4 regions of the Robertmurraya mesotrionivorans genome follow, and region 4 is predicted to be linked to each of the others. Evidence: riboswitches for the same ligand, from Rfam matches in the RefSeq annotation. Region 4 holds a riboswitch; each other region holds the start of a gene.
What was found. A riboswitch is a leader RNA that binds a small molecule or an ion and turns the genes downstream of it on or off. The one in region 4 is predicted to bind S-adenosylmethionine.
Positions count from the first base shown of each region.

Region 1: another riboswitch for S-adenosylmethionine. It lies ahead of ACRX5O_RS21345 (sugar ABC transporter substrate-binding protein); the one in region 4 lies ahead of metK (methionine adenosyltransferase).
Region 2: another riboswitch for S-adenosylmethionine. It lies ahead of ACRX5O_RS13210 (homoserine dehydrogenase); the one in region 4 lies ahead of metK (methionine adenosyltransferase).
Region 3: another riboswitch for S-adenosylmethionine. It lies ahead of ACRX5O_RS13380 (2,3-diketo-5-methylthiopentyl-1-phosphate enolase); the one in region 4 lies ahead of metK (methionine adenosyltransferase).

Region 1 is NZ_JBPCCH010000022.1:1,588-9,393, forward strand. It holds gene ACRX5O_RS21315 (SpoIID/LytB domain-containing protein) at 1-479, shown strand, start outside; gene ACRX5O_RS21320 (VOC family protein) at 589-987, shown strand; gene ACRX5O_RS21325 (YdeI/OmpD-associated family protein) at 1,044-1,697, shown strand; gene ACRX5O_RS21330 (anthrone oxygenase family protein) at 1,737-2,189, shown strand; gene ACRX5O_RS21335 (DNA alkylation repair protein) at 2,391-3,098, shown strand; gene ACRX5O_RS21340 (cold-shock protein) at 3,352-3,552, shown strand; SAM riboswitch class I at 3,945-4,052, shown strand; gene ACRX5O_RS21345 (sugar ABC transporter substrate-binding protein) at 4,234-5,346, shown strand; gene ACRX5O_RS21350 (sugar ABC transporter ATP-binding protein) at 5,414-6,916, shown strand; gene ACRX5O_RS21355 (ABC transporter permease) at 6,918-7,806, shown strand, end outside.
Region 2 is NZ_JBPCCH010000007.1:85,737-93,542, forward strand. It holds gene ACRX5O_RS13195 (ammonium transporter) at 1-1,201, shown strand, start outside; gene ACRX5O_RS13200 (DUF294 nucleotidyltransferase-like domain-containing protein) at 1,262-2,233, shown strand; gene ACRX5O_RS13205 (exonuclease domain-containing protein) at 2,223-2,951, shown strand; SAM riboswitch class I at 3,025-3,138, shown strand; gene ACRX5O_RS13210 (homoserine dehydrogenase) at 3,206-4,480, shown strand; gene ACRX5O_RS13215 (electron transport protein) at 4,564-6,420, shown strand; gene ACRX5O_RS13220 (alcohol dehydrogenase catalytic domain-containing protein) at 6,435-7,577, shown strand; gene ACRX5O_RS13225 (protein-glutamine gamma-glutamyltransferase) at 7,674-7,806, shown strand, end outside.
Region 3 is NZ_JBPCCH010000007.1:121,791-129,596, reverse strand. It holds gene ACRX5O_RS13410 (ZIP family metal transporter) at 245-988, shown strand; gene ACRX5O_RS13405 (YitT family protein) at 1,152-2,030, shown strand; gene ACRX5O_RS13400 (Spo0E family sporulation regulatory protein-aspartic acid phosphatase) at 2,083-2,322, opposite strand; gene ACRX5O_RS13395 (1,2-dihydroxy-3-keto-5-methylthiopentene dioxygenase) at 2,562-3,095, opposite strand; gene ACRX5O_RS13390 (methylthioribulose 1-phosphate dehydratase) at 3,115-3,729, opposite strand; gene ACRX5O_RS13385 (2-hydroxy-3-keto-5-methylthiopentenyl-1-phosphate phosphatase) at 3,734-4,387, opposite strand; gene ACRX5O_RS13380 (2,3-diketo-5-methylthiopentyl-1-phosphate enolase) at 4,384-5,616, opposite strand; SAM riboswitch class I at 5,705-5,812, opposite strand; gene ACRX5O_RS13375 (pyridoxal phosphate-dependent aminotransferase) at 5,896-7,071, opposite strand; gene ACRX5O_RS13370 (carbon-nitrogen family hydrolase) at 7,201-7,806, shown strand, end outside.
Region 4 is NZ_JBPCCH010000001.1:35,404-43,209, forward strand. It holds gene ACRX5O_RS00200 (alpha/beta hydrolase family protein) at 1-290, shown strand, start outside; gene ACRX5O_RS00205 (DUF2584 domain-containing protein) at 325-567, shown strand; gene pckA (phosphoenolpyruvate carboxykinase (ATP)) at 605-2,191, opposite strand; gene ACRX5O_RS00215 (thiol-disulfide oxidoreductase DCC family protein) at 2,393-2,770, shown strand; SAM riboswitch class I at 2,843-2,981, shown strand; gene metK (methionine adenosyltransferase) at 3,205-4,407, shown strand; gene asnB (asparagine synthase (glutamine-hydrolyzing)) at 4,650-6,545, shown strand; gene ACRX5O_RS00230 (C39 family peptidase) at 6,546-7,412, opposite strand; gene ACRX5O_RS00235 (gamma carbonic anhydrase) at 7,504-7,806, opposite strand, start outside.

The DNA.
Region 1 (7,806 bases), on a different contig from region 4:
AATCGAAGGGTTGGAACGAGTTAAAGGAGAAAGATGGTAAAATTAGTGTATCTATTAAAAAATGGCTTAATCGAAATGGGTATGAAGGTGACATAAAAATTTTAAGTATTCCTTATTTTGAAGTCGATAATATTAAAAATGAATCACAAAGGTCAATGAAAGGCTCAATCCAAATCGAATTCATGAGAAGGTTGATTGATGGCACTATTTTATTCGAAGAAGTCTCAATGGATCATGTTGAATTAAAAAAAATACGACCGATGATAGGTGGAAGCCATTTTAGAAGTTATCTAATAAGTTCGTTTGAAATGACCCCAACTTCTTATAAAGTAAGTGGCAAAGGTCATGGCCATGGAGTTGGGATGAGTCAATGGGGTGCAAACGAAATGGCAGAGAAGGGGAAAACCTACAAAGAAATTTTAGGGCACTATTATCCTGGTACTCAAGTTAAAGTCACCAAAACCTTTCCAGATAATTAAAATGATGATATCTTTCAGGTATCATCATTTTTTTGCCTTTAGAAAAAATAAATAATCAAACTAGACTGTAGATAAAAATTACACTAAAAAACTTAAGGAGTTGAACCTAATGGGAAAAGTTACACCATTCTTAATGTTTCAAGATGGCAAAGCAGAAGAAGCAATGAATTATTACATATCAATCATTGAGGATTCAGAAATTACAAGTATTGTTCGCTATGGGGCGAATGAATCTGGAGATGAAGGAACAGTAATGAAGGCTACTTTTTCTTTAAAAGGGCAAGAATTTATGTGTATTGATAGTAATCTGAAGCATCAGTTTTCATTTACTCCTTCCATTTCAATTTTTGTTACTTGTGATAGTGAAGAGGAAATTAATAGCATTTATCAGAAACTTATCGAGGGTGGACAAGCGCTTATGCCAATTGGGGACTATGGTTTTAGTCAAAGGTTTGGTTGGCTAAATGATCGATTTGGAGTATCGTGGCAACTAAATCTCCCTTCGTGAAAGTCCTATAAACGAATAGCATAGCAGCCGATCGAAAATTGAAAAGAGGTACCTTGATGGCAAATAGTAGAATGAATCCAAAAGTTGATGATTATTTAAGTAAAACTAAAAAATGGAAGGAAGAATCTGAGAGGTTGAGACATATTGTTCTTGACTGTGATCTGACTGAAGAGTTTAAGTGGATGCATCCGTGTTATACGTTTGAGAAAAAAAACATCGTTTTAATACATGGATTTAAAGAATATTGTGCGCTTCTGTTTCACAAAGGTGCCTTATTAAAAGATCCCCATGGAATTCTTGTCCAACAAACCGCGAATGTACAGGCGGCACGCCAGATTCGATTCACCAATCTTCAAGAAATAGTTGAACTAGAACCCATTTTGAAAGAATACATTCTTGAAGCCATTGAAGTTGAAAAAGCCGGTTTGGAAGTGACTTTAAAAAAGAATACAGAATTCATCATTCCAGAAGAACTTCAAAATAAATTCGATGAAACACCAGACTTGAAAACTGCTTTTGAAGCATTGACGCCGGGACGGCAAAGAGCATACATTCTTTATTTTTCTCAACCGAAACAATCCAAAACTCGAGTGTCAAGGGTTGAAAATTGTATGGAGAAAATTCTCAGTGGAAAGGGATTAAAGGATTGCACTTGTGGACTATCTCAAAAAATGCCCTCCTGTGACGGCTCGCACAAGAACATTCGATAAGCAGCATATCATTAATTAAATTTTTAGGAGATAATTAATTTGGATTTTTTAGGTTTTATTACATTGATAATAGCTGGATTCACTGCTTGTGCTGAGTTTACTTCATTTGCCTTAGTACATCCAGTTATCCGTCATTTACCGCAAAAGTACCATATACGTTTTGAACAAGATTCACTGAAAACATATGGAATTATTATGCCGATATTAATGCCTTTAAGTGTAATTCTAACCGTAATATACGCATTATTTACTAATGAAATTGGAGGTTTCGAACTTACTATCCGTATTGCTTCTGCCGTGATGTTTATTTTAGCAACCGTAATAACTATTAAATATAATGTTCCAATTAACAAAGAAATTAAACAATGGGATGCTGATCATCCTCCCCCTGATTGGATGGAGATAAGAAAACGTTGGATGTTCTTTCAATCTATTCGGTCTTGGTTGCTTCTTATTGGTTTCATGTTACTTTGTTTATCGGTTTCAAATTAGGAATTGTGAGAAGCTAATCTATTACCAGTAACTACTTTGTATTGGGAATGCTTTATGTTCTCTTTTTTGTATGGAGAAAATAAATGTATTATTCTGTTTTTGATTCAAGGAATGGTAAGATTGAGATGTATGGAAGACTCAATAAAGTATATTAGTTGGTTATTATTAAAAGGCTAATTTTTAGGAAGGAAGTACAAAGCTATGGATTTCGAAACAGTGATGCAGGAGCTTGAAGCCCTCGGTAAGGAACGAACTAAAAAAATGTACATATCTAATGGTGCGCACGAGCCACTTTTTGGCGTAGCTACAGGTGCTATGAAACCAATCGCAAAGAAAATAAAAATCAATCAAGATTTAGCTGATGAGCTTTATGCTACGGGTAACTACGATGCAATGTACTTTGCTGGCATTATTGCAGACCCAAAAGCCATGACTGAGTCGGATTTTGATCGTTGGATGGATGGAGCGTATTTTTATATGCTTTCCGATTATGTGGTAGCAGTAACTTTATCAGAGTCAGATATTGCACAAGAAGTAGCTGATAAATGGATCGCAAGTGGTGACGAGTTGAGAATGTCTGCCGGATGGAGTTGCTACTGCTGGATGTTAGGGAATCGCAAAGACAAAGAATTTTCCGAAAGCAAGATATCCAATATGCTTGATACTGTGAAAAGTTCGATTCATGATTCGCCAGAACGAACCAAATCCGCTATGAATAATTTCGTATACACCGTGGGAATTTCCTATTTGCCGCAACATGAAAAGGCAGTCGAGATCTCGAAGGAAATAGGAATTGTAGAAGTCAAACGGGACAGTAAAAAAAGTAGTTTACTAAACGCATACGAAAGTATTCAAAAAGAAATGGATAGAGGGAAGCTTGGTTTCAAACGCAAATATGTAAGATGTTAAAAATAGTCTCGAATCGGGGTGTGATTCCAGAAGGATTGACACTCTTTTTTGTTGATATACTTAAAGAGGTAGTTTTCAGAGAAATTATAAGTCAGTTGTCTTCTTGCAAATACTTATAAAAAATGTTAAACTTTAGTAGAATTATTTTTGTTCGGTGTAAAGGATAGTATAAGATTAACTTTTCGTCTTGATGATCACTGAGTCCAAGGATAGTAACACATTGTGTGCAAAGCACACAGCAGGAGGAAACAAAATGGAACAAGGTAAAGTAAAATGGTTTAACGCAGAAAAAGGTTTCGGATTTATCGAGCGTGAAGCCGGAGAAGACGTATTCGTTCATTTCTCAGCTATCCAAGGGGACGGTTTTAAATCTTTAGACGAAGGTCAAGCAGTTACTTTTGACGTTGAGCAAGGTCAACGTGGAGCTCAAGCAGCTAACGTACGTAAAGCTTAATAATAAAAACAAACTAAGCAGGCTCTTTTTAGAGTCTGTTTTTTCTTTTAAATAACAAGGATCCCCACTCACTGAATGAGCAGGGCACAATGTAAGAAAGTAAATCAAATGGTAAATAAAGTGTATCACATAATAACGAATTCACCTAATTTCGTTTGTGTTAATTATAGCTTTCAATTTAGCTATAGTTCACCAATTCGTCGTAGACGGTGAGAATCTTTATTAGAGTAAAGTGGGGACTTTTGATGAACTTAATACATGGGCAGAAGTTATTCTGGCTGTCTTTGGAAAAATATCTCTATTAAAAATATTTAGAAAATACTATTGACAATTTGTTAATAGAATATTAAATTAAGTTTTATACTTTATTAAAGTAAATGAATAAATACGTTCTCTTATCAAGAGTGGCAGAGGGACTGGCCCGATGACGCCCAGCAACCGTTCCGTTTGGAATTGGTGCTAAATCCTGCAAAACAAGAAATTGTTTTGAGAGATAAGAGAGGAGTAGTCCTTATTTTGTGATGAAACCTCTCTTTTCTGGAGAGGTTTTTTATATTTTAGGCGGTGTTAAACTGGGCTATTGATTTGCGCTTCAGTAAAATTTTAACAGCCTAATAAAAAAACTCTCCTAAGAGCAACGTTGGTAAGAAGGCATAGAAAACAAAAAGGGGAGAAAAAAACATGAAGAAGAACTTTTTAAGAAGTACATTTGTATCAGCAATCGCTGCAACACTTTTGCTTACAGGCTGTGCATCAGGGGGAGAAACAAAGGAAGCAACAGGATCAAACACACCGATTGAAGGTGTACCTGAACGCTTTGCAAATGGAGACCAGCCGAAAATCAAAGTTATTCGTAAAATTGGCGGGGACGATCACACAGCTCAATTCTTAGCTGGTGCGAAACAAGAAGGTGAAGCTTTCGGTTTCCAAGTGGATGTATTTACTGCAAATGGAGATACAGCGAAATTTCATGATGCGATTAACCAAGCGTTAAATCAAGATTATGATGGATTTATTATTTCTCACGGTGATGATGATGCTACCGTTAATGACATACAGAAAATTGTTGACGCAGGAAAGGGCGTAGTCGCATTTGACTCGAATGCAAATTTAACTAGTGTTGACGGTGTTACTCTTGTATCACAAGATGATGAAGCGTTAGCTACTCTATCATTGGACCAATTAGTAAAGGAAACAAAAGGGGAAGCCAATATTGCATACCTATGGGTAGACGGATTCCCGCCGATGGTTAGACGAAATAAAGTTTATGAAGATGTATTAGCAAAAAATCCTGGAATTAAAGAAGTGGAGCGCTTTGGGGTGGCAGCAGCTGATACGAGTGTTCAAACCCAAAATGCTGTTGCCGCGATGCTGAATAAATACCCTAAGGGTGAACTTGATGCGATTTTTGCAACATGGGATGCTTTTGCTATCGGTGCAGCTCGCGCGTTAAAAGAAGCTGGCAGAGAAGAAGTTAAAATCTATGGAATCGATGTTTCAAATGCTGATTTGCAGGAAATCCAAAGAGAAGGCAGTGCTTGGAGATATACGGCAGCTGTTGATCCTAAGTTGATTGGTGCAGTAAATATGAGAATACTTGCGAAGAAATTAGCAGGCGAGGAAACACCACAAACTTATGATTTGGAAGCTTCACTTATCTCTCAAGAAGATCTTCAGAAATCAAAAGATCCTGTTAATATGGTCAATCTAACTGAAATCATTGAAGGATGGGGCCAATCGACGGAATTTGAAGAAGACTGGATGACGACGTTGAAGGAACACTATCAGAAGTAAGGGACTTATTGATAGACACTCTCTTTTCACAAGATAAAGAGAGTGTTTCTTTGAAAGGACGGTTACAATGACCACTTTAGAGATGAAGAATGTCTCAATTGAATTTCCCGGTGTAAAAGCATTAAATGAGGTGGACTTTTCGGTTGAAAGCGGGAAAACTCATGCCTTAATCGGAGCCAACGGTGCTGGGAAATCAACGCTGATGAAGGTTCTTTCAGGGGCATACGACCACTATACTGGTGAAATCACAATGAATGGACAGCCTCTTTCCATTCGTTCCCCCAAGAGTGCCATGGATTCAGGAATTCAAATTGTATATCAGGAAGTGGATACAGCGCTGATCCCTTATTTAACGGTTGCTGAAAATATCATGTTAATGGACACGGTACATAACATGGGAAAGAAGCAATGGGTCAATTGGAAAAGCCTGCATGTGAAAGCGGCCACCATCCTATCGGAAATGAATTTGAATCTTCCTACTAAGAAACTAGTAAGTGAATTGACATTGGCAGAAAAACAAATGGTCCTAATCGCGAGAGCCGTGTCGAAAGAATGTAAATTTCTCATTTTGGATGAGCCGACAGCACCTCTTAGCCATACAGAAACAAATGAATTATTTCGTATAGTACAAGAATTAAAAAGACGTGGTGTTGGAATTATTTTCATATCACACCGACTTCCAGAGATTTTTGAGATTTGTGATGAAATAACGATTATGAGAAATGGGGAAGTAGTCGAGAGACAGAGAATTTCGGATACCACCCAAAACAAAGTAGTGGAGCATATGCTTGGCCAAAAACTCGGTGAACAGTTTCCTGATAAATTCATGACCATTGGAGACACATTCCTTGAGGTAAAAGGACTTACAGATAGAGATAAGATTAAAGATTTCAGCATGAAAGTCAGAGCAGGAGAGATTGTGGGAATCGCTGGGCTTGTAGGTGCCGGTAAGACCGAGTTCTGTAAAGTCCTATTCGGGGCTGAAGGCAAATTAATGGCAGGAGAAGTCAAGGTTAACGGAAAAAGGGTTAGCGTTAAAAATCCTTATGAAGCTGTTAAGAATGGATTTGCCTTGGTCCCTGAAGAGCGCCGAAAAGAAGGTATTCTTGTATATGAATCAGTTGAATCAAATTTAACCGTAGTGAATTTAGGACGTTTTTCAAAGGAATTAAACTTCTTGGATCGCAAAAAAGAAAAGTTAGTTGCAAAAGCAATGATCAATCGTCTTGGAATAAAGACACCTTCTGAAGAAACAAAAGTTCAAAATCTTTCTGGTGGTAATCAACAAAAGGTTGCAATTGGTAAGTGGCTCGTAGCCGATGCTGATGTCTATATTTTTGATGAGCCGACCAAAGGTGTAGACGTTGGCGCAAAAAAGGACATTTTTAATCTTATTTCCGAGCTGGCAAGCCGCGGAAAGGCTATTATTTATGCATCATCTGAGCTATCAGAGATCATGGGAATTACTAATCGGGTCTATGTTCTTTATGATGGAAGGTCAGTGAAGGAACTAGAAACAAACTCAACCAATGAAGAAGAACTATTATTCTATTCAACAGGGGGCAGGTAAGATGGAGGCAAACATAACAGCAAAGAAACAGACCCCAGCAAAAACGTCATTTGATCTTTTTCAATTTTTTTATAAATATGGAACGATTATTACGATCATTGCACTCATTATCATATTTTCATTGGCCAATCCAGCTTTTATCCAGGGAAATAACATTGTAAATATCCTGCGTTCCATTTCAATTGTAACCATCATTGCAATTGGAATTACAATCAGCTTAACCGTTGATGGCTTCGATCTTTCAGTTGGATCGGTGGCATCCTTATCGAATGCAATCGTTATTTCCATGTTCGTCTGGTTTTCGCAAAATACCTTTGTAGCTATTATCTCGGCAGTTGCTGCAGCGTTAATTGTAGGAATATTGAACTCCATTATGATTGTAAAAATGCGGATTCCTGATATGTTAATGACGCTAGCGACAATGTTCGTTATTCAAGGAACGGCATTGACCTATACAAAGGGAGCGACCGTTTCACAAAACATGGTGTTGCCTGATGGGACCATGGCAGAAGGTCTGATTAGTCCGCTTTTTTCGAAAATCGGTCAGGTACCGTGGATTATTTTGATCATGGTCGTTGTCGTTGTAGTGGTTCATATCTTTTTAACGTATACAAAACACGGAAGATACATGTATGTGATAGGTGGCAATAAGGAAGCAGCAAGACTATCTGGAATTCCTGTTAATAAATACAAAGTGGCAGCTTACCTGCTTTCGGCGCTTTTTGCAGCGATTGGTGGGATTGTCTTAGCTTCACGGGTTATGACATCTGAAATCAACTCAGGTGCACCTTACTTAATGGATTCTGTAGCAGCTGCCTTTATCGGATTTTCCGTTTTAGGTGCGGGTAAACCAAATGCATTCGGAACCTTTGTAGGTGCAGTGTTGATCG
Region 2 (7,806 bases), on a different contig from region 4:
GATCGGTGGATTTATCATGCTAGAAGCAGGTTCCACTCGAATGAAGAACGCTGGTCATATTGCTGGTAAAACCATTTTTACATTCGGTTTAGCTTCATTAGTATTCTGGGCAGTCGGTTTTGGATTTATTTTTGGTGACAATGCTAACTTCTTCGTTGGTGCTTCAAACTTTTTCTATGGTGGAGCAGAATTAGATTTAGCACTTAATTCCTCAGTATTCTTCTTATTCCAATTAGCATTCGCAGGAATTGCCATAACAATTGCTCTTGGTGGGTTTGCTGAACGTGCAAAATTATCCGTATATTTAATCTTTACAGTATTGTTCTCAGCATTAGTTTATCCGGTCGTTGCTCATTGGATCTGGGGCGGTGGCTGGTTAGCGGAACATGGGAAGCAAGACTTTGCTGGTTCAACAGTTGTTCACTTAACGGGAGCGATGGCGGCACTAGCAGCTACTATTCTATTAAAGCCTCGTATTGGGAAATATAACAAAGATGGCTCTGCAAACAATATTTATGGACATAACCAAGTATTCACAGCATTAGGTGTTCTTATTCTTTGGGTAGGTTGGTTTGGATTCAATGCTGGTAGTACCGTTTCAGTTGATGCTGGATTCTTTGGATTTGTAGCACTTAATACGAACTTAGCTGCAGGTGCTGGTGCAGTGGCAGCACTAATTATTTCTTGGGTTGTATTAGGAAAATCAGATATTCCAACTATTTTAAATGGTGCACTCGCAGGTCTGGTTGCTATTACAGCATCATGTGCTTTCGTTGATACGTGGGCAGCGGTTGTGATCGGATTTGTAGCTGGAATTCTAGTATTCTATAGCGCGAGATTCTTTGAAAAACGTAAAATTGATGACCCGATCTTTGCCTTATCTGTACATGGTACGGCTGGGGTATGGGGAACACTTTCAACAGGGTTCTTTGCAACACCAGAATTAGCGACAGTTGGTAAGCCTGGTTTATTCTATGGCGGTGGCTTAGAGCAACTTGGAGTTCAAGCAATGGGTGTTGGTGTATCAGGTTTATATGCATTCGTCGTCTCATTTGTCATCCTAGTGATTGCAAAGAAAGTACTTGGAGGATTGCGTGTAACTGAAGAAGAAGAAATTATGGGTCTAGATGTAAGTGAACATGGTAGCTACGGATACCCAGAAGTATTTTTAACTAGTGAAAATCAAAAAGTTTCTTCATAATTAATAAGGAGAGCCTCATTTTATGGGGCTTTCCTTATCTACTTAAAGGGCGTGTAGGATTTGAGTTCATATGAATCAATAAAATTATGGAAAGAAACTCATGTTGCAGAGTATATATCAAATTCAGATTCTCTAAATAAGTTCCACGACGAGATTATGATTAAGGTATTTAAGGCTGCGAGTGCCCGAATGAATGCTAAACCACCGTGTGCCTTTGTATGGTTTATTACTGGTAGCGGGGGACGATTTGAACAAGGATTAATAAGTGACCAAGATCATGGGATTATTTTTCAAGAAGATAGTCAAGAGGCAGGTTCTTATTTTAGTGAATTAGGAAAGGAATTATCAATTGGATTACAAATAGTTGGTTACCCATTGTGCGATGGTAAGGTAATGAGTTCAAATCCACTATGGTGTCAAACATCTGCCAGCTGGAATAAACAGGTGGTAAGTTGGATGGAGGAGAGCAGTTGGGTTTCGATTCGCAATTTGCAAATTTTCTATGATGCTAGAAAACTTGTAGGTGACCATGATCTCCTTTACCATTTAAAAAACGTGATCCACGAATATAGTCATTCCCATCCTCAATTTTTAGGCCGATTATTAGAAAATGTAAAACATGTAAAAAAGACGATTGGTCCACTAGGACAAATCATTGTTGAGGAGAAGGGAATACATGCTGGAGCTATTGATTTGAAGTATTCTGCTTTTATACCATATGTGAATGCAGTTCGGCTATTGGCATGGAAAGAAGGAATAATCGAGACTAGTACAATAGGTAGATTAAAAGAGCTAAACAAATTAGAGAAGTATGAGGAGTTATCTCAATATCAGGAGAATTTTTCGCAACTTCTTCAGTTCCGATTAGATCACCTTTCTTTTACGGCTTCTTATGATGATTCCCACTATTTGTATGTAAAAAAACTTACGAAAGACAATCAAAAATTAATTAAAAAGATACTGAAAGATGGAAAGAAGCTGCAGCAATACGTTCATAGAATGATTGAAAAGGGTGGAAATCATGGCGTTTGAACCATTTATTCATTTTGTGAGGGGAATCCAGGGGAAATTGGGGACAAATGTATACAGTGGCTTACAGGGACAAAACGGTCAGCATGTTGCCTTTTTGCGTCAAATTCAAAAAGAACTGAATTCAGACAATGCCTTACTGATTCCATTGTCTGAATTAGAGGTGACGGTTTTTGACCTTGAAACAACGGGCTTCTTTCCTGAAAAAGGCGATGAAATTTTGTCTATTGGTGCTATAAAGACAAAAGGTGCGTATGTGAAAGAAGTCGAGTCCTTTTATTCTTTAGTTCAATATGATAAAGAACTTCCAGTCCAGGTGAAGGAGTTAACAGGAATTTCTGAAGAGGAGCTAAAGAGTGCGCCGCCGTTATCAAATGTTCTGCTGGATTTTTATCACTTTGCTAGAGGAACGCCACTTGTTGCACACCATTCAAATCATGAAAAAAACTTCTTGCAAGCAGCGAACTGGAAACAATTCAAAGCCCCTCAGAAACATCGCATCATTGATACGTCATTCCTATCAAGAGTTGCCGATCCAGAATTAACCCAAAACAAGCTTGAAGATATTTGCGAGCGGTATGGAATAGAAGTAGTGGATAGACATCATGCACTAGGAGACGCTAAATTGACAGCTGTTCTGTGGTGTATTTTTATTGATAAAGCTCAGCGAAAGGGATATGAGACTCTTCAAGATATATATAATCTTATGGCAAAATTGTAAGATTCTATAATTCTTCTTTACTTTTAAAAAAAGTTTGTGCTATTATTATCCATAAATCAACTGAATATTGGATTTCTTATCCAGAGTGGTGGAGGGGCTGGCCCGATGATACCCGGCAACCGATTTTCTTTTTATAGAAAACACGGTGCCAATTCCTGCAAAGCAATCGTGCTTTGACAGATAAGAAGAGATGATAACAATACACCCTCTTCTTTGGAAGAGGGTTTTTTATTTTATCAGAGGAGGAAAACATGATGGAAACGGTAAAAGTGGTTCTTTTAGGATTTGGTACGGTAGGTTCAGGTGTGTATGATTCCATCCTTCATACTCATCAGGAGAAGCTGGAAAAGGTAATTGGTAAGAAGGTTGAAATTGTTGGTATATTAGTGAAGACAGAAAAGGAACGTCAGCTTCCCAAGAATATTATTGTAACTACAAAGATTGAGGAAATCCTAGCTCTCCCAAAAATAGACTATGTGTTCGAAGCAATTGTTGGTATTGAACCAGCCTATTCCTATATACAGTTATTTTTAGATCGTGGCTGTCATGTTATAAGTGCAAACAAGGAATTGCTTGCTAATCGTGGTGAGGAGCTTACGGAATATGCTTTAAATAAAGGTAAGTTCTTAACGTTTGAGGCAGCCGTTGCGGGAGGGATTCCTTTACTTAGAACGATTATTCAACTCCTTCAAGTGAATGGGATTTTAGTTCTAGAGGGTATTTTGAATGGAACGAGCAATTACATCTTATCAAAAATGAGAAATGAGAAATTAAGCTTTGGAGAATGCCTGCAAGAGGCACAACAACTCGGTTACGCAGAGGCTAACCCAGAAAGTGATATTTCTGGTAGAGATGCTTTCTACAAGCAAATGATTTTAAGCAGTTTAATCTACCATGAGCAGCCCGACTGGGAAAAGGTTGAAAGAATTGGGATTGAAGAAGTCGCATTAGAAGATCTAGCCTTAGGTGAGGTGCATGGATTAAGGCTAAAGCTGCTGGCCTCTTTGAAAAGAGAGGATGAGGGAATCAAGGCAACCGTAAAGCCAACGTTTGTAAGCACCGAACATCCTCTTTACAATGTGGAGGGGGTAGATAATGGCATAGTTATTAAGACAGATTTGGTTGGGACTCTTATGCTCCAAGGACCAGGAGCTGGTTCAAAGGCTACTGCAAGTGCTATGATTGAAGATTTAGTACAAATTGAACAACAAAAACAACCGTTGCAGAAAGTTCATCGATATAGCTATCAAGCTCAAAATGAAAAAGAGACTAACGAAAGTACTCAATTAGCGGTATTTCCTCTGCAAAATAAGGAGGAATGGCTTAGCTTAAAAGCGGTTTTAAATGAAAACTCAAAGCATTTAAATATCCTTCAAGAAGTTGTAAAAGAGCTTGATGGTCGTATATACGGAAGCTTCTTATACGAAGGCGAGCTAGAATGTATAAAGCTACCTGTCTTATATAAACGTTATTCAGTATCACCGATCGGTCTAAAAAGAGATCATTTGAATATGGTTTATAGTTTCTAGGAGAAGATGCATAATTATTGCGTCTTTTTTTTGTATCGTAAAGCTCCATAGGGCAAATAATATGTTTGCTATGGAGGTGCAGAATGAGAAAACTATTAATTTTGTTTGGAGTAATTATGCTTATCTTCGGTGTTGCAATCTATACATTGACAAATGTTTCGATTGATTACGCATTTGTACCGGAAGCAGAAGATGTAAGGGAATCAGAAAAAAAATCGAAAATAGCTTCTGTGTCAAACCAAGTGGAGATGGGAACACCTGAACAGATTGAGTTAGGGCGAAAATTATTTTATGAAGAGACCTTTGGGAATGAAGTGTTTTTTTCAGATATTTTAGGTATGTTTAACGGGGCCTTAACGTTAGGCAACATTGGAAAGGCGATCTTAAAATTAAATGGGGAGGGTACGAATAACCTCAGGGTCGAAGCGTATAAAGATTTTTCAGTTGGTGATTTCAGCATAAAAAAAGGTGACTTAATTGATACAGGTCTTGATGTGGCTAAAGGGGCTAAGACACCAGTTGGATTTAAGGTAGTGTTTGATGAAGGGAGATTAAAAGCAGGTGTTAGCTGTGCTGCTTGTCATGCCTCCGTTGATGAAAAGGGGAAAATTATGGAGGGAGTCCCCAATACGGATTTGCAAATCGGTCTAGCTCTTGCGATGGGTACTAATACAGCCTCCTATTTTACTCATACAGAACTAGAGGATATTAAAGAGTATATTAGTCAAAGCTCTGTACAAATAGAAACATCGAATGGAACAAAAGATGCCTTACCTGATATAGATAAGTTTGAAAAATTCGTGGATGCAGAGATTATTAAATGGCCTGCAGGGAGTAATGACACGACCATTGATTTACATAATAATCCTGTTCAAGTTCCTGACGCGATGACGAATGGTGATCGTCCATTTGGTTGGAGCGGACAAGGTCAAATCGGTCCTTTTGATGGGATTTCGGCAGCGATTAATAATGCCCATTCACAAAATATGGATGCGGTCTCAGCCTCTGAGATTAGTAAGTATACGATGAAAATAGATAAGGAAGTATATTTGGGAACCGTTTTACAAAATGCAGCGAATCCAAAGTATCGTTATGATGGAAAGTCATCGCAAAAGCCATCTGACTTTTTTGCGAAAGTAGACCCTACCCCGGGAGTACCTGGTGTGAATCAATTGACTAAATCTCCCACCTATCCAAAAACCTCCTATATGACATCTGTAGGGGTCTTATCAAGCTCGGCTGGGTATAAGGTATATGAACAATTAAACGCGATGAGTGCATACATGAATTCTCTTTCTCCGGTACCAAGTGGAATACAAAAGGATAATGAAAAATCAGAGAAGGGTGAAAAAGTATTTACAAAAGCAGGATGTATTTCTTGCCATGCAGGGACATTTGCAACGAGCAATAAGTTGATTTCAGTGGAGGAAATAAAAACGAATGCCTCACGTTCAAAGGGGTTTTCGCCATTAAAGGACTACCACGATGTACCAAAAGTATATGAAGAGGGAACGTCTGTACCACTTCCTAACAATCCAAAAATAGATGTAATTAAAACAACACCTGAACAAGAGCAGTTGCTTAAACTAGCTTGGGGATTTACGAATACAAAGGGAGCCTACAAAACCATTAGCCTTTATAACCTCTCTAGAAGTGCTCCTTACTTACACGATGGCGGAGTGGCTGTTGGTCCAAATGGAGAGGTTGGAGTAGCAGAAACCATTTTACAAGGGAAGCTTCCTGATCCATACCATAGTCTAAAAGCGATGGTTGACTCAAGGTTAAGAGAAATAGTGATTGAAAGCAATACAAAGAACAAGAGTTTATCCACTGCGAATGTGACTGGTAAAGGACATTCCTTTTGGGTAGATCAAACGACAGGATTCTCTGAATCTGAGCAGGATGCACTTATTCACTACTTGCTGACTCTCACTGATTAGAAGGGGTGAATAAGGTGAAGGCTGTTACTTATCAAGGGTTATTACATGTAGAAGTCAAAAATGTACCTGATCCAGTCATTCAGCTTCCAGATGACATCATTGTACGAGTCACTGCCTCTTCGATCTGTGGTTCAGATTTGCATCTATACCATGGAATGATTCCAAGCCTCGAAAAGGATTATGTTATTGGACATGAAGCGGTCGGTATCGTTGAAGAGCTCGGGAGAGAAGTAACCGGAATAAAAAAGGGTGATAAGGTGGTTATCCCTTTTAACATTGCTTGTGGGCATTGTTTTTACTGTGAAAATGGTCTAGAAAGCCAGTGTGATCTTGCGAATAAAGAGGTGAAGCCAGAAGTTGGTGCCATGTTTGGTTGTTCACGACTGTACGGAGATTATTCTGGAAGCCAAGCAGAATGGTTGAGAGTTCCGTTTGCAAATTTCACTCGATTTAGAGTACCTAATGATAATGAGTTACAAGATGATGCTTTAGTTCTACTAGCGGATGCGCTCCCAACTGCCTACTGGGGAGTAGTGAATGCAGATGTAAAGCCTGGTGATACGGTTATAGTAATCGGAAGCGGTCCGATTGGGTTGTTAACACAGAAGATTGCTTGGCTAAAGGGAGCGAACCGAGTTATCGCCATTGACAGAATTCCTTATCGATTGGAACATGCAAGAAGAACCAATGGGGTAGAGGTATTCAATCTTGAGGAGATAAATGAGCTATCAGACCATTTGTTAGAGATAACCAAAGGGGGAGCAGATATTGTCATTGATTGTGTTGGAGCAAGTGGTAAAATGACACCGGTTGAACTTGCTGAAACAGCACTTTTTCTACAGGGGGGCGGCCTTACAGCAATTAAGATGGCGAGCCAAGTTGTTAGAAAAGGGGGAGTTGTTCAACTCGTTGGGGTGTATGGTCTTAGGTATAATGGGTTTCCTTTGGGTGATTTTTTTGCAAGAAATATTACACTAAAAATGGGCTTTGCCCCCGCCATACGTAATACGCAATTCCTTTATGAGCTAGTGAGTAAAGAGAAAATAAAGGTTAATGATATTATCACCCATCACATCCCTTTAGCTGATGGTGAAAAAGCATATAAGTTATTTAATAAAAGGAAAGAAAATTGCTTGAAAATTATATTAAAACCGTAATGAAAGGGGGCGCATGCCCCCTTTTTACGCAATATGGATGCCTCTTTTCCCATTGAAGCATAGCATGTAGTAATGGAGAAAGGAGGTAAAGGATTTGTGATTATCGTTGCGGGAATGAATGTAGAGATACCCCCTTTTCAATTATCTAGCAAACAAGCAGAAATTTTTCACTTCTTAAAGAACAGTAGTGAAGTGCATATATATGTTCATAGTAGAGAGCTTTTGTTTG
Region 3 (7,806 bases), on a different contig from region 4:
TCATTTTTTTATATTGACATATTTAAACAATGGGGTTTATCGACTATGATGGAATAACAATTATTTTTTGAAGGGAATGATACAGTACTTACCATTATAGTTACTATATTAAAAGAAATTGAACATTTCCCATATGATAAAAATCACAGATGTCATGTAATTATCATATATGTAATTGTGTGAGCAATCGCTCTTCCTTATAATAGAGTGTATTACCTAAGTTTTAATTTTAGGGGGAACCTGAATGAATGAAGTTTTGCTTGGAAGTGTTCTCTCCGCTATGTCAACGGGATTAGGAGCAGCAATCATTTTGTTTATGCATCGATCTGTGACACACCGTTGGAGAGATATTTTACTTGCTTTTACGGCGGGTATTATGATGGCAGCTTCCACGATGGGCCTGATTCCTGAAGCCCTTAATACTGGCGGGTTTATACCACTAATGATTGGTATCCTTTTAGGGGTAATTACCTTAACTTGGTTAGAGATGAGAATTCCTCATATTGATTTACAGCATACGACTCAAAAATACGAAATGGAATTTGATGAAAAAGCGATGTTGATTATTGCGGCGATTACGCTCCATAATATTCCCGAAGGATTATCAGTTGGAGTTAGTTATGCTACAAATGCTGAAGGTAATACAGGTAATCTAATCGCTTTTGCAATCGGACTCCAAAACGCTCCAGAAGGATTTTTAGTTGCACTATTTTTAGTGAATCAAAAAATTGAAAAAGGCAAAGCGTTTATAGTTGCTACTTTAACAGGTGCAATTGAAATTGTTACAAGTTTACTAGGTTTCTATTTAACTTCCTTTGTTGAAAGTCTCGTCCCATATGGTCTAGCCTTTGCAGCAGGTGCTATGCTGTTCATTATATATAAAGAGTTAATACCTGAAAGTCATGGGGATGGCAATGAACGAACATCAACTTATTCCTTTATTTCTGGTTTACTATTTATGATATTGTTAATTGACCTCTTTTCCTAATATGAATTCGGCATGAGTGATACATGCCGCTTTTTTATTCCCTTTGAGTGATCAAGTTCCAGATTTACCTACATAGAAACGATTTATTGTATAATAAATAACAAGTATCAATACAAATGGAGGTGACTTAATGGAAAAACAACTTATTCATGAAGCCATTCAAATGAATTTAGAGAACCATATACAGCACCGAAAATTACCGAAAAAGAGTATTATTAAAAGAGCTATTTTTATTTTTATTGGCGCTATCCTAATGGCTGTAGGATTAGAGATTTTCCTTATACCCAATCAAATTATGGATGGTGGAATCGTCGGGATTTCAATTATTTTGTCTCATATTACTGCGATTAAAATCGGTCTAATCATCTTCATTTTAAATGTTCCATTCTTTTTCATCGGATATAAACAAATCGGAAAAACCTTCGCACTATCTACACTCTTCGCTATAACCATATTATCAATCACAACCGTATATCTACATCCTGTTCCTGCCTTTACTGATGACATCCTGTTAGCAACGGTTTTTGGAGGGATTGCCTTAGGTGCTGGTGTAGGAATCGTCATCCGCTATGGAGGATCACTGGACGGCACAGAAATCCTTGCCATATTAATCAATAAAAAGGTTCCTTTTTCTGTTGGAGAAGTGATCATGTTTTTTAATATTTTTATTTTTGGTACCGGGGGATTTGTGTTTGGATGGGACCGAGCGATGTATTCGATCCTAGCTTATTTTATTGCTTTTAAAACAATTGATATCGTTATTGAAGGGTTAGATCAATCAAAATCTGCATGGATCATTAGCGATAAGCATAAAGAAATTGGTGATGCGATTTTGGCTCGACTCGGCCGGGGTGTCACCTTCCTTACTGGAGAAGGAGCCTATACAGGAGACGATAAAAAGGTTATCTTCTGTGTCATTACACGACTGGAAGAAGCAAAGCTCAAGCTCATTGTAGAGGATCTAGATAGTAATGCCTTTCTGGCCGTTGCAGACATTGCCGAAGTTAGAGGGGGAAGATTTAAAAAACGAGCTATTCATTAGAATACCTACAAAAAAGGAAGGAGCGCTATCGTCTCCTTCCTTTTCAATCTATTTAAACGCATATGATGTTATTAGGCCATACAAACATAGCTTGTTTTCTGGTAATCTTTATTTCTTTTTTGCTTTTCTTCTTCTCTTGTGATAAGCATTGATATTCAAAAATTAGCTTATCTAGCTCCTGACTACACTCAATTGTCTCTTCCCCACCTAGACCATTTGCTTGTGCAGATTCAATCATTTTCTCTCTCATTTGTTGAATCGTGGCAAGCATTTCTCTGCTATTCTGCTGCACCCCGTTAACCTCCTAATACTCCTTAAATCCCCTAAATAAAAATCATCACTTGATGAATTATTGCAAGAATTTGAATAAAAGTAAATAGAATCGCAAAATAAGACATAGTTTTCTTAATATTTCTGTATACGACAAAAAACACCCTAAAATCCCTATTACTTTTCGACAATTATCGATTTTATCCACCAAAAGCAATAAAGACACTAGGTGTTTAGACTCTAGTGCCTTGAAAACTATTTTTAAGCTTCTACTTCATTTTTTTCGTAGATTGGAACCCATCCTTCAGTTGTTACAAAAATACGGATGGCAACAACTTTTCTATCCTCTTGAAGGGTAAAATAATGTCTAACATTCGGAGGAACTGAAATAAGATCACCAGGGTTTAGAAACACCTCGAAAAATTCTCCGTCTAATCCTTGGATAATAAACACTCCGTGTCCACTAACAATAAAGCGGACCTCATCGTCTGTATGGTGGTGTTCTTGTTGGAAGTTCGTTAATAGTTGCTCTAGGTTTGGAGTGTGTTCAGCAAGAGAAATAACATCCTGTGCTTTGTATCCACGCTTCTCTGAAATTTCGGTAATTTCAGTTGAGAATACAGATAAGATTTCTGCTTTCTCTTCATCTGTTAAAATATATTTCTCTTGAAGGTTGCTAGGAAGTTTTGTAATATCCCAGTGCTCATAGATTACCTCTTGAGATTGTAAAAACGCTGCCACTTCTTTTTGATCTTTAATTTCTTCTTTTGTACTTTGAAATACGATATGTGCCATTTTTTTACTCCTTTAAATTTTATTTTTTATATTCTAAAAGTCTTAGATGATAGCGAAATAAAAATTCGGATGCTTCGAGTAGTTTTTTTGCCTCGAATGCATTTTTTCCCCAAACGGTTATCCCATGATTTCTGATTAACACAACGCCTTTATCCTCTTTTACATGCTCACTAAACTCCTGTGCTAGTGTCGGAATATGTGCTGGATTACTGATAATGGGAACTCGAAGAACGGCATCCTCTTCCCATAAATCAAATGCTTTAATGAGTTCCTGGCCAGTAAAGGTGATTTCTCCTTGATCGCCATATAATTCAGATATGATATTATTATCAATCGTATGAACATGTAAACTACAACCAGCAGCTGTTTTTTTATAGATTTCCACATGTAATAAGGTTTCAGCAGATGGCTTCAAATGTGTCTCATTTACTGGGTTTCCATTTCCATCGACGAGCAGAAAATCCTCTGACGTTCGCTTCCGCTTATCCTTGCCACTTGCTGTTACTAAGAATTGTATAGGATTGTCGCTAACCTTTATAGCTAAATTCCCGCTCGTTCCCATAAACCAATCTCGAACAGCAAGCTCATCCTTCACATCAGCAAGCTGCTCCCAACGTTCTGTTAACAGACTCATCCAATCAACTCCTAACCTTCGACATATGCTTGATCACATCATAGAAATCAACAAACTCTCTATGATTCAAGCCATACTCTTTCGATTTTTCTAATAGTAGTTCTCTTGCAATGACTAGATCAGCCTGTTTAGCTGCTTGCAAATCGGTTACTGAATCACCAATAACGACTTTGTAGAAATCTTCTTTAAGCCCACGAATAATACTAGGTTTACAGCAGCCGCAATCATTTTGGCAATGTTCATCACATGCATTTGGCCAAAGAATATTGATATATTCGCCACTAAAATCAGCAGCATTACAATACACTCCTGAAAAAGGGCCATAAGCTTGTAAAATGGGATATACAAAGAAATCAATACCACCACTAACAATATACAAAGGAATATCCTGTTCTTTCAAAAACTTCACAAAATCAGGAAATCCTTTGCGAATTCTAACATTTTCTAATGAATACGTAATGATCTCTTCTTTTTTTGAGGAAGGCAGTAACGAGAAAAGCTTTCCCACTCCTTCTCTGATCGAAATCCTCTCAGATAATATGTCGTCCTTCAGCGCTTCCCATTCGGGAGGAGCAAATTTTTTCATAATGGCAATAATATTATCCTTCTCGGTAATCGTGCCATCGAAATCACAAAATACGGCTATTTTCTTGGTCATGATTGTTTCGCCACCTCAGTGACTCCCCACAGTTCGATTGCAGTTGCCAGTTCAGGATATTGCTGCGAGTTTTCTCTCAATGGCAATCCTTTTTGACTTAACTCAATAGCTTGGCGGAAAGCAAGACCTCCACCTTTCGCACCAGCCGGATGCCCATGAACGCCACCACCAGCATTAATGACACTATCTAAGCCAAAATCTTGTAGTAAAAGTGGAACAAGTCCAGGATGAATACCAGCTGAAGGCACTGGAAAGCCCTTATTCATAGCTTCTGATTGATCTGTTAACGCTTCAGCAATCGATAATGCTGCTTTCTTTTCCAAAGCCACCGAACCGTATGGAGATGGGAATAGAGACAAGTCGGCTCCAGCGTAACGCAACAATTTTCCAAGTAGTAGGGAATGAGAAATTCCGTATACATCAGACGAAGTGAGTGCTCCACTCACAGCTGGATGTGCCATAATCGGAAGACCAACACCCTCTTCTTCGCGTAATTCTTGAAGAACATCAAGACCATACGCAAACACATTAAATAATAGTAAGTCCGCACCAAGTTCTTTTGCTCTTTTAGCTTTGTCAATTAATTGAGACGTACGTCCTGTCAAGTTCACAGCATACAAGGTACGATGTCCCGTTTCTTCATAAACCTGTTGCAGAACTTCTCTTCCACCAGTAATTCTCTGTTCAAAAGGAGTTAATGGGTTTTCAAAAAGAATTTCGTCATCTTTTACAAAATCGACTCCACCCAATGCCTGTTCGCGCAATTGGCTGAAGAGGAATGGAAGATCTCTACCAAGAATTCCTTTAAAAATACTCATCAATAACGGACGATCATATACCCCAAGCTTCTCTCTTAGACCATTAATACCAAACTTAGGACCTGGAAAAGCCGATTTTAACTCTTGTGAAAAATCAAGATCTAATAGCTTAATCTTCCCGTCAAGAGACAGCTTTCCAAACACCGTTGTTAAAATAGCTGGAAGATCTAGCGAAAAGTTATTTGAAGGATAAGCGATTTTTAACACCGCTACCGTTTCATTCGTATGTTCATCTATGTGTAATTTTTCTGCGGAAATAACTCTACCTTTATATTTTTTCAATTGCTCTTGCTCAAGCTTTTGTAATTGAGTCCATGAACCAACCGTTAAACCAAGCGCAATTTCCTCTGCTTTTTTCTCAGGATTGTGTTTGGCGTCATGTACCAAGTACGTTGCGATGATCTCACTCATTTGCTTTCGTCCTTTCTCTCCTATACGCATATACATAAAAAAACCTCTTCTTATCATCAGGAAGAGGTTAGTATCGTAAACTAACATCTCCTTATCTATCAGCCTTTGCTGCAAGAATTAGCACCGTGCTTACAAAACATGTAAGTCGGTTGCCGGGCTTCGTCGGGCTCGTCCCTCCACCTGCTCTTGATAAGAAAACGAATGTTTTCATTATGGAATTATTGTTTATACTTTCAATTGATTTTGATTATTCCAGAATTTAATTCGACTGTCAATACATTAACTAAAAATTTGGAGCTTTGAAATTCTTTCAACCGCTTCTCGCAAACGTGCTTCCGAGGTTAGTAACCCAACTCGGACATAGCCTTCTCCCCATGTACCAAAACCAACTCCAGGGGCAACAGCAATATGTGCTTTTTCTAGTAATAGATCTGAAAATTGTTCAGATGTATAACCAGTAGGAACCTTTAGCCATGCAAAGAATGACCCCTCCGGAGCTACGACATTCCAACCTAATTCTTGAAGTCCTCCGATAAAGACGTCTCTTCTAGATTCGTACAATGCATTTAACTCACGAACACAACTTTGAGACTCAGTTAATGCGGCAACTGCCGCTTCTTGGACAGCTCCAAAAAGACTTACATATAAATGGTCTTGCAACAAATTAAGGGCTGCAATGACACTTTCATTTCCAACCGCAAAGCCTACTCTCCAACCAGCCATATTATACGTCTTAGATAACGTATAAATTTCAATCCCTACGTCTTTTGCACCTTCTGTTTGTAGAAAACTAATCGGTTTATGACCATTAAAGCCTATCGCTCCATAGGCAAAATCATGAACAACACAAATCTCGTGCTCTTTAGCTAGTGCAACCGTATCCTCAAAAAAATTAGCATTGGCTATTGCGCCTGTCGGGTTATTCGGATAATTTAAGAACATAAGCTTAGCCTTTTCAAGCTCGCTATCTGTTAGAGCTGAATAATCGGGAAGAAATTGATTCTCCTCCTTCAATGGCATCGTAATCATTTCTGCTTGTGCAAGAGCAACTCCCGACCAATAGTCAGGATAACCCGGATCGGGGACGAGAACATGTTCACCTGGGTTTAATAGGCATTGTGGGATTTCAACAAGCCCAGCTTTGCCTCCGAAAAGGATGGCAACTTCTTTCTCTGGATTGATATCTACGTTATATTCTCTTTTATAAAATGTCGCAGCAGCCTCTTTTAATGATGCGAAGCCTTGGAAGGGAGAGTATTTGTGATTATTCGGATTCTCTGCTGCCACTTGCAGTGCTTTTACGATATGTGAAGCTGTCGGTTGATCAGGGTTTCCCTGTCCAAGGTTTATCACATCATGACCATCACTGATCTGCTTATTTACTTTTGCAACAAGTGAAGCGAAGAATTGTTTAGGTAAGCTTTTTAATAATTTTGATTGAGGATATATCATCATTTTTCCACCTACTTTATATATTCGGGTAATTGGCAATTTTTATATTGAAAAACTAGTCACAAATGTATATCGTAAATGACAACTTGTAAAGTATTTTTACTAATATTTTTTTAGAAAAGGTGGTTTCTTATGAGAGTTTCCTGTATTCAGATGGACATAAGCTTTGGAAATGTAGAAGAAAACTTTCAAAAAGCGGAAAGATTAATAGAGTCAGCAATGGCTGAAAAACCTGACTTAGTCATTCTTCCAGAGTTATGGACAACAGGTTATGATTTAACCCGCCTCGATGTTCTTGCAGACGTGGAAGCAAAAAAGAGCATTGAATTTTTGCAGAAATTAGCTAAACAACATCGTGTGCATATAGTTGGTGGATCTGTTGCTTCTCAAGAAAACAACGGTGTGTATAACACACTGCTTGTCATAAATAATGAAGGAGAACTTGTTTCCACATACAGCAAAGCGCATCTTTTTAAGCTGATGAACGAGCACGAACATCTTCAATCAGGAAGTACAAAAGGGATTTTTGCGCTCGGCAATCATTTGTTTGCAGGATTGATTTGCTATGATATTCGCTTTCCTGAATGGATTCGTGCTCATACGACAGAAGGAGCGGAGACCATCGTGGTTGTTGCTGAATGGCCTCTCCCTCGTTTGAATCATTGGAGATCTTTATTAATTGCTAGAGCTATTGAAAATCAATGCTTTGTCATAGCATGCAATCGTTCTGGCTCAGAT
Region 4 (7,806 bases):
GGATGATGAAGAGAGTCATTGGTGGTACACCGACGAAATATCCAGAGAGATATAAATTTCGGACTCCATTGTATGATATTGAACAATTACGGTGTCCAACTTTAATCATTCATGGATCGAAGGATCAAAATGTAAGTGTGGACCATGCGCGAAAATTGGAAGAGAGGTTAAAAGATATGCGTCATCCAGTCGAGAGCTGGTATTTTGAGGAGTTGACACATTATTTTCCTCCAAGTATTAACCGAAAAGTCGTTACAGAATTAACACAATGGATGAAAAAACAGTCATAATAATGATAAAATATAAGAAAAGGAGTGGAGAATTATGGGTATGCCATTAGAGCTTAATACAATGATTGTTACTAAGGGTAGAGAAAAGCGACTAGAGGAAAACCTATTTACACTAACCAAAGAAGGATATCGCTTATATCCAATAGACATTCCTCTTGAGGTAAGAAGAACGATTGATGGGGAAGTTAGTGGCATAGCAAAAATTAAAAAAGTAATTTTAGAAGGTGAAAAAACGACGATTGAGTATCAATTGATCTCCTTACATTCATCCAATTAAAAGAGCGTAATCGACTGATTACGCTCTTTTTTAAAAATTAAACTAAAGGACCGCCTTTTTCGATAATCTGTGTTGAAACATTTGCAAATTTATTGAAGTTATCTTTGAATTTAGTGGCTAATTCGTTCGCTTTAATCTGGTACGCCTCTTGGTCAGCCCATGTTCGGTTTGGCTGAAGAACATCATCCGGAACACCTGGAACATGAAGGGGGATCTCCAATCCGAAAATAGGGTCTTTACATGTTTCTACATGGTTTAGTTCCCCTTCGAGAGCTGCCTGTACCATGGAGCGGGTGTATGATAGCTTCATTCTACTTCCGACTCCATACTCGCCACCAGTCCAGCCTGTATTCACTAGATAAACCTTCGCATTATGCTCGTCAATCTTGGATCCTAGCATTTCAGCATAGCGAGTTGCTTCTAATGGTAGGAAAGGAGAGCCGAAGCAAGTTGAAAATGTTGCTTGTGGTGAAGTGATTCCTTGTTCCGTACCAGCAAGTTTTGAAGTGTATCCGCTTAAGAAATGGTACATCGCTTGTTCCTTAGATAGCTTTGCAATTGGAGGTAGTACCCCAAAAGCATCTGCTGTTAGGAATATTATTGTATTAGGGTGACCAGCGACACTTGGATCCACGATATTACTAATAGATTGGATAGGATAAGCAGCACGCGTATTCTCAGTTAATGTTCCATCATCATAGTCAGCGACTCGTGATTCCTTATTCAGCACGACATTCTCTAACACAGATCCAAAATGAATCGCGTCGAAGATTTGAGGCTCCTTTTCTCTTGAAAGGTTAATGCACTTAGCATAGCAGCCTCCTTCAATATTAAAAACACCGTTAGCTGACCAGCCGTGTTCATCATCTCCGATTAAGCGTCGATTCGCATCAGCAGATAAAGTCGTTTTACCTGTTCCTGATAAGCCGAAGAATAAAGCTACATCACCTTCAACGCCGACATTTGCTGAGCAGTGCATAGAGAGAATATTATTTTCAGGCAGTAAGTAATTCATGATCGAGAAAATGGACTTCTTCATCTCTCCTGCATATTCTGTACCACCGATTAATACGGTCTTTCTTTCAAAGGAGACAATGATAAAAGTCTCAGATTTAGTACCATCAATAATAGGGTCTGCTTTAAAGTTTGGAGCCGATATGACTGTGAATTGTTCCTCATGAGTCAAAAGCTCTTCTGCTGTTGGTCTTATGAATAACTGGTGGGCAAATAAATTATGCCAAGCAAACTCATTTATCACTTGAATGGGCAGGCGATGCTTCTTATCTGCGCCAGCGAACCCTTTGAAAACAAACAACTCATCTCTATCTTTCAAGTAACTTAGTACTTTATTATATAAACGATCGAACACTTCTGGAGAGATTGGTTGGTTAACAGCTCCCCAGTCAATCTTGTCCTTTGTAGAAACTTCTTCAACAATGTATTTGTCTTTTGGAGACCGACCAGTATATTTTCCTGTTGTTGCTCGAACAGCTCCTGTCGAAGTCAAGACTCCTTCGTTTCTAGTAAGAACCTTTTCGACTAATTGTGGTACAGATAGTTGCACATGCACATGACCAGAGGCTACCAATTCACTTAATTGATTAGAAATACGGACAGAGTTCATCTGATGACTACCTACCTTTATTTGTTATTTTTTAATTAGTATAACACATTAACTTAATTAGTCTATACTATTTATAAAAATATTAGAGGGTGCAAGAAAAAACATCTTATTCGACCTATTTTTTAAGCTTTTCATTTCATAAAAACAAGAATCCGAGTTAATAGTCTATACTATTAAAAGAAGGGACGAATTTAATTGGAAATGATCGCATTATATGATGCTCAGTGTTCATTATGTCAAAACACCAAAAGGCTCTTTCAAAAGCTTGATATTAGAAAAAAGGTGACGTGGATGTCTCTTCAGGAATATGAGAGAAAAGGTTTTAGCCCTCAGTTCAAGGCAGTGGATCTTAGAAGGGAAATTCATATTATTAATCCAGATGGTAAGGTACTTGTGGGATATTGGGCTGTAAGAAGGCTATTGCTTCTTTCTCCTATTACATGTTTGTTCGGGTTAGTGCTTCACCTCCCCTTCGTACATTTAATTGGAATCCGGGTTTACCGACTAATAGCAAAAAATCGATACAAACTCAATAAAAGGAAATGCGCAGATAACAGTTGCTCATTATTTGAAGAATGAATTAACTATTTTTCATAAAGATGTTGACAGTATTTGACGTGATACGGTATTATTCTACATTGAACGGATACTCTCTTATCCCGAGCTGGTGGAGGGACAGGCCCTATGAAACCCAGCAACCTGCTTTAATAATTAATTACAATAACTGTAATTAATATAAAAGAGAAGGTGCTAACCTGAGGCAAGGATTTTAGTCCTTGAACGATAAGAGCGAAAGGCGCAAATTACTTTGCTATCACCCTTTCCTCAAGCAGGGAAGGTTTTTTATTTTGCATAAAGTTTTTATTTGGGTGGGTAATTTTTCAAACCTCCATAATAAAAATGGCATGTTTATTTCATACTACTTAGGGAATGAGTTCCGTATCAAATGGAAGGTTTTGTTTATATAATAAGCATACCTTTTTCTCAAGTATAAATAAATAGGAGGTCAGGAGATGTCAAAAAAACGTCGTTTATTTACATCCGAGTCAGTTACTGAAGGTCATCCAGATAAAATCAGTGACCAAATTTCAGACTCAATTTTAGATGCTATCTTAGCAAAAGACGCAAATGCTCGTGTTGCTGCAGAAACGTCAGTAACAACAGGTTTAGTATTAGTTGCTGGGGAAATTACAACCTCTACATACGTAGATATTCCAAAGATTGTTCGTGAAACAATTAAGGAAATTGGGTACACTCGTGCAAAATATGGTTTCGATTCTGAAACATGTGCGGTTTTAACTTCAATTGATGAGCAATCAGCTGATATTGCAATGGGAGTTGACCAAGCACTAGAAGCACGTGAAGGGTCTATGTCTGATGAAGAAATCGATGCAATTGGAGCAGGTGACCAAGGGTTAATGTTTGGTTTTGCATGTAACGAGACAAAGGAGCTTATGCCTCTTCCGATTTCTTTAGCGCATAAACTAGCTCGCAGACTAACTGAAGTTCGTAAGGATGATATTCTTCCTTATCTTCGTCCTGATGGTAAAACTCAGGTTACAGTTGAATACGATGAAAATAATAAGCCAGTTCGTATTGATACAATTGTTATTTCAACACAGCACCATCCTGAAGTAACTTTGGAGCAAATTCAACGTAATCTTAAAGAGTATGTTATTAACCCTGTTGTACCAGAAGAGTTAATTGATGAAGATACAAAGTATTTCATTAACCCAACTGGTCGTTTCGTTATCGGTGGACCACAAGGTGACGCTGGATTAACAGGACGTAAGATTATTGTAGATACGTACGGTGGTTATGCTCGTCACGGTGGCGGTGCATTCTCTGGTAAGGATCCTACAAAGGTTGACCGTTCAGCTGCCTACGCTGCTCGTTATGTAGCAAAGAATCTTGTTGCTGCAGGTCTAGCAGATAAAGTAGAAGTACAACTTGCATACGCAATCGGTGTTGCACATCCAGTTTCTATTTCTATTGATACTTTTGGAACTAGCGAAGTAAGTGAAGATGTTCTTATTGAAGTTGTACGTAATAACTTCGATCTTCGTCCAGCTGGAATCATTAAAATGCTTGATTTAAGACGTCCTATCTATAAGCAAACTGCTGCTTATGGTCACTTTGGCCGTACAGATGTAGATCTTCCATGGGAGCGTACAGATAAAGCTGACACGCTTCGTAAGGAAGCTCTTGAAAGATAATTATAATAGTAAGTAATCAGCCGGGAGTTACAGAAAATTTGTAACTCCCGGTTTTTCTTTACGTCTATAAGGGTATGGTGGTTTAGAAGCAAAAAGGGATGTAAACAATGGGTAGTAAGCTTGAATTTTTAGGAAATGCTCAATTAGACAGTGCGATTCGATAATTTTAGTGGTAGTATTAATAGGTATTCTTTCTGAATGGAAGATTAAACTCGTAAGAACGGAGTAGGTGAGTTACATACATGTGTGGTTTTATTGGATGTGTTCATGACAAATCGCAAGTGTTTAGTGATGGACAAAAACAACAATTTGAAAATATGAATAATGTGATTACGCATCGAGGACCTGATGATGATGGATATTTCTATGATTCTCATGTTCAATTTGGGTTTCGTCGGTTAAGTATCATTGATATAGAAAGTGGGCATCAACCTCTTCATTTTGAAAACGAAAGATACTGGATTATCTTTAACGGGGAAATTTATAACTATGTTGAGCTAAGAGAAGAACTAATGGCAGAAGGGATAACCTTTGCAACAAGTTCCGATACAGAAGTAATTATTGCCCTGTATAGCCATCTGAAGGAAAAAGCTGTGGAGAAGCTTCGTGGAATGTTTGCCTTTGTTATTTGGGATAAGGTTGAGAAGACGCTTTATGGTGCACGTGATCCATTCGGCATCAAGCCTTTCTTCTATTTTGATGACGGGGAAAAGACATTCTTTGCATCTGAGAAAAAGAGTATTTTACTTGCACTGCAAAATGATGTATTAAACTATGATTCTTTACAGTATTACTTAACATATCAGTTTGTTCCTGAGCCTTATACGATGTCAGAAGGAATTTCAAAATTAGAACCAGGACACTACTTTACAAAGAAAATCGGATCTGAAATGGAAATTAAGCGTTATTGGAAGGCGCATTTCCACCCAGTAAGAAAATCAGAGAGTGATTTTGTAAAGGAAATTAGAGATGTTCTTTTTGATTCTGTCAAAATTCATATGAGAAGTGATGTACCTGTTGGTTCGTTCCTTTCTGGTGGAATTGACTCTTCGATCATTGCTTCCATTGCAAAAGAATTTCATCCAGCAATTAAGACATTTTCTGTAGGTTTTGATCATAATGGGTTTAGTGAGATTGATGTCGCTAAGGAAACGGCTGATAAGCTTGGAGTAGAAAATATTAGCTATATCATTACTCCAGAAGAGTATATGAATGAAGTGCCAAAGATTATGTGGCATATGGACGATCCGCTTGCAGACCCTGCATGTGTACCTTTATATTTTGTGGCACGTGAGGCACGTAAGCACGTTACGGTGGTTCTATCTGGAGAAGGTGCAGATGAGCTATTTGGTGGCTACAATATTTATAGAGAGCCTCAGAGTTTAGAGGTGTTTAATAAAATTCCACAGGTTGGAAAAGCATTTTTACGTTTACTAGCGAAAATGATGCCAGAAGGTATGCGTGGGAAGAGCTTTATTGAACGTGGTTTGACTCCTTTAGAAGAACGCTATATCGGAAACGCAAAAATGTTTAGTGAGCTTGAAAAGAGTGATCTTCTAAATACGTATAACAAAGGTTTAGATTTCACGAATATCACAAAGCCTCTATATAAAGAAAGTGAAGGCTACGATCCAGTTGACCGTATGCAGTATATTGATATTCATACATGGATGCGTGGAGATATTTTATTAAAGGCTGACAAAATGACCATGGCTCATTCGTTAGAGCTTCGTGTTCCATTTTTAGATAAAGCAGTTTTTGATGTTGCTTCTAAAATTCCAACAAGTTTAAAAACAGCCAATGGAACAACGAAGTACGTTCTTAGAAAAGCAGCAGAAGGAATTGTACCAGAGCATGTTCTTAATCGTAAAAAGCTAGGCTTCCCTGTTCCAATTCGTCACTGGTTAAAGGCTGAGATGAATGAGTGGGCGAAGACAATTATTAGAGAAAGTGATACAGATTATTTATTAAATAAGACGTATGTGCTTCAATTGCTTGAGGATCACTGCCAAGGAAAAGCCGATAATAGCAGAAAGATTTGGACGGTTCTTATGTTTATGGTATGGCATCAGGTGTATGTAGAAAAAAAGTATTCCTTCGAGAAGGAATACTTAGCGGAAAAAGTGTTACAAAGCTAATTAGCGAGGGAGGTAGGTAATTGCCTGACTTCCCATTTGCACCCAGGATTCTTCAAAATCCATTATGGGTGCTTTTTTATTTTTTTCACCTGTTAATGGATCGTTAAAGTATACATAATCCTTATCAAAGCCTGTTAATAAAACAGAGTGTTCTTTGTAGGTAATATCAATCACACCACTTGGAGTATGCCAGGTCACAAATTGATTGGATGACAGCTTTTTAAAAGAAGTGTTGGTGATCACCCAGACAGGACGCTTGTCAGAAAGGTGTATTTTTAGATCATTAAAAGGTGAACCGGTTAAATCTTCAATTTGTCCAGGTAAATATTTTTCAGCTAGTTCTTTAATGGGTTTATGGTACACGCCTAAACCAGGTAGTTCTTTTGTATACATGCTCCCTACAAATCCGTCATTAGGATGACCGTAGTAAACTTTTCCACCGGAGACCTTGTAGGTTGTAGTGTCTTTTTTGATTTCTTTAGCAAGAGTCATCTTATCTACTGAAATATTTGCGTATTGTAATAGCATGGCTAAACTCGTAACTTCACAGCCACGTGGAAGTTCAGGGAGTTGGTTGATGACCGGTGCATCTAAGAGAACGGTTTGTTCTAACGGAATAATCGTAAGGTCAGTCCTATCATCGATAAAAGTGTTCGTCGAACGTAAAGGGGCTTGTACCCAGGTCTTCATTCGACCTACCGCTTCCGCAATATGTGGTGTTTGTGCAATAAATAAGATGAAGAACCCTAGTAAAACCATTCCAATAATTGAAAAAGAAGTTTTAAGAGAAGGACTTTTCTTTATAAGACGTGTAAAAATAAATAGTAGGATGATTAAAATCCCTATTAAAATGATTAGTGTAGTCATGGGCACCACCGATAAACAATTAGTTAAGCATTCTATTATTAGTTATATCGGCATATTTCCTCTAGCTTCAAGATACTTTTTCTAATAATTCTTATTTTTGTATCGATTTGTAGTATTGTCCTTTTTCTACGTACTGGTTCATGATTCTGTCACGATCCTTAATATCTTCCTCAGTTAACTCACGAATCACCTTGGCAGGGCGACCAAACGCGAGTGTGTTCGGTGGGATTTTCTTTCCTTGAGGAACTAAACTTCCGGCTCCAATGAATGCACCTTCGCCAATTTCTGCCTGATCTAGTATAATAGAACCCATTCCAACTAAAGCTTTCTTTCGGATGACGCAGCTATGCAAAATAACTTGGTGACCGATGGTGACTTCGTCTTCAATTATAAG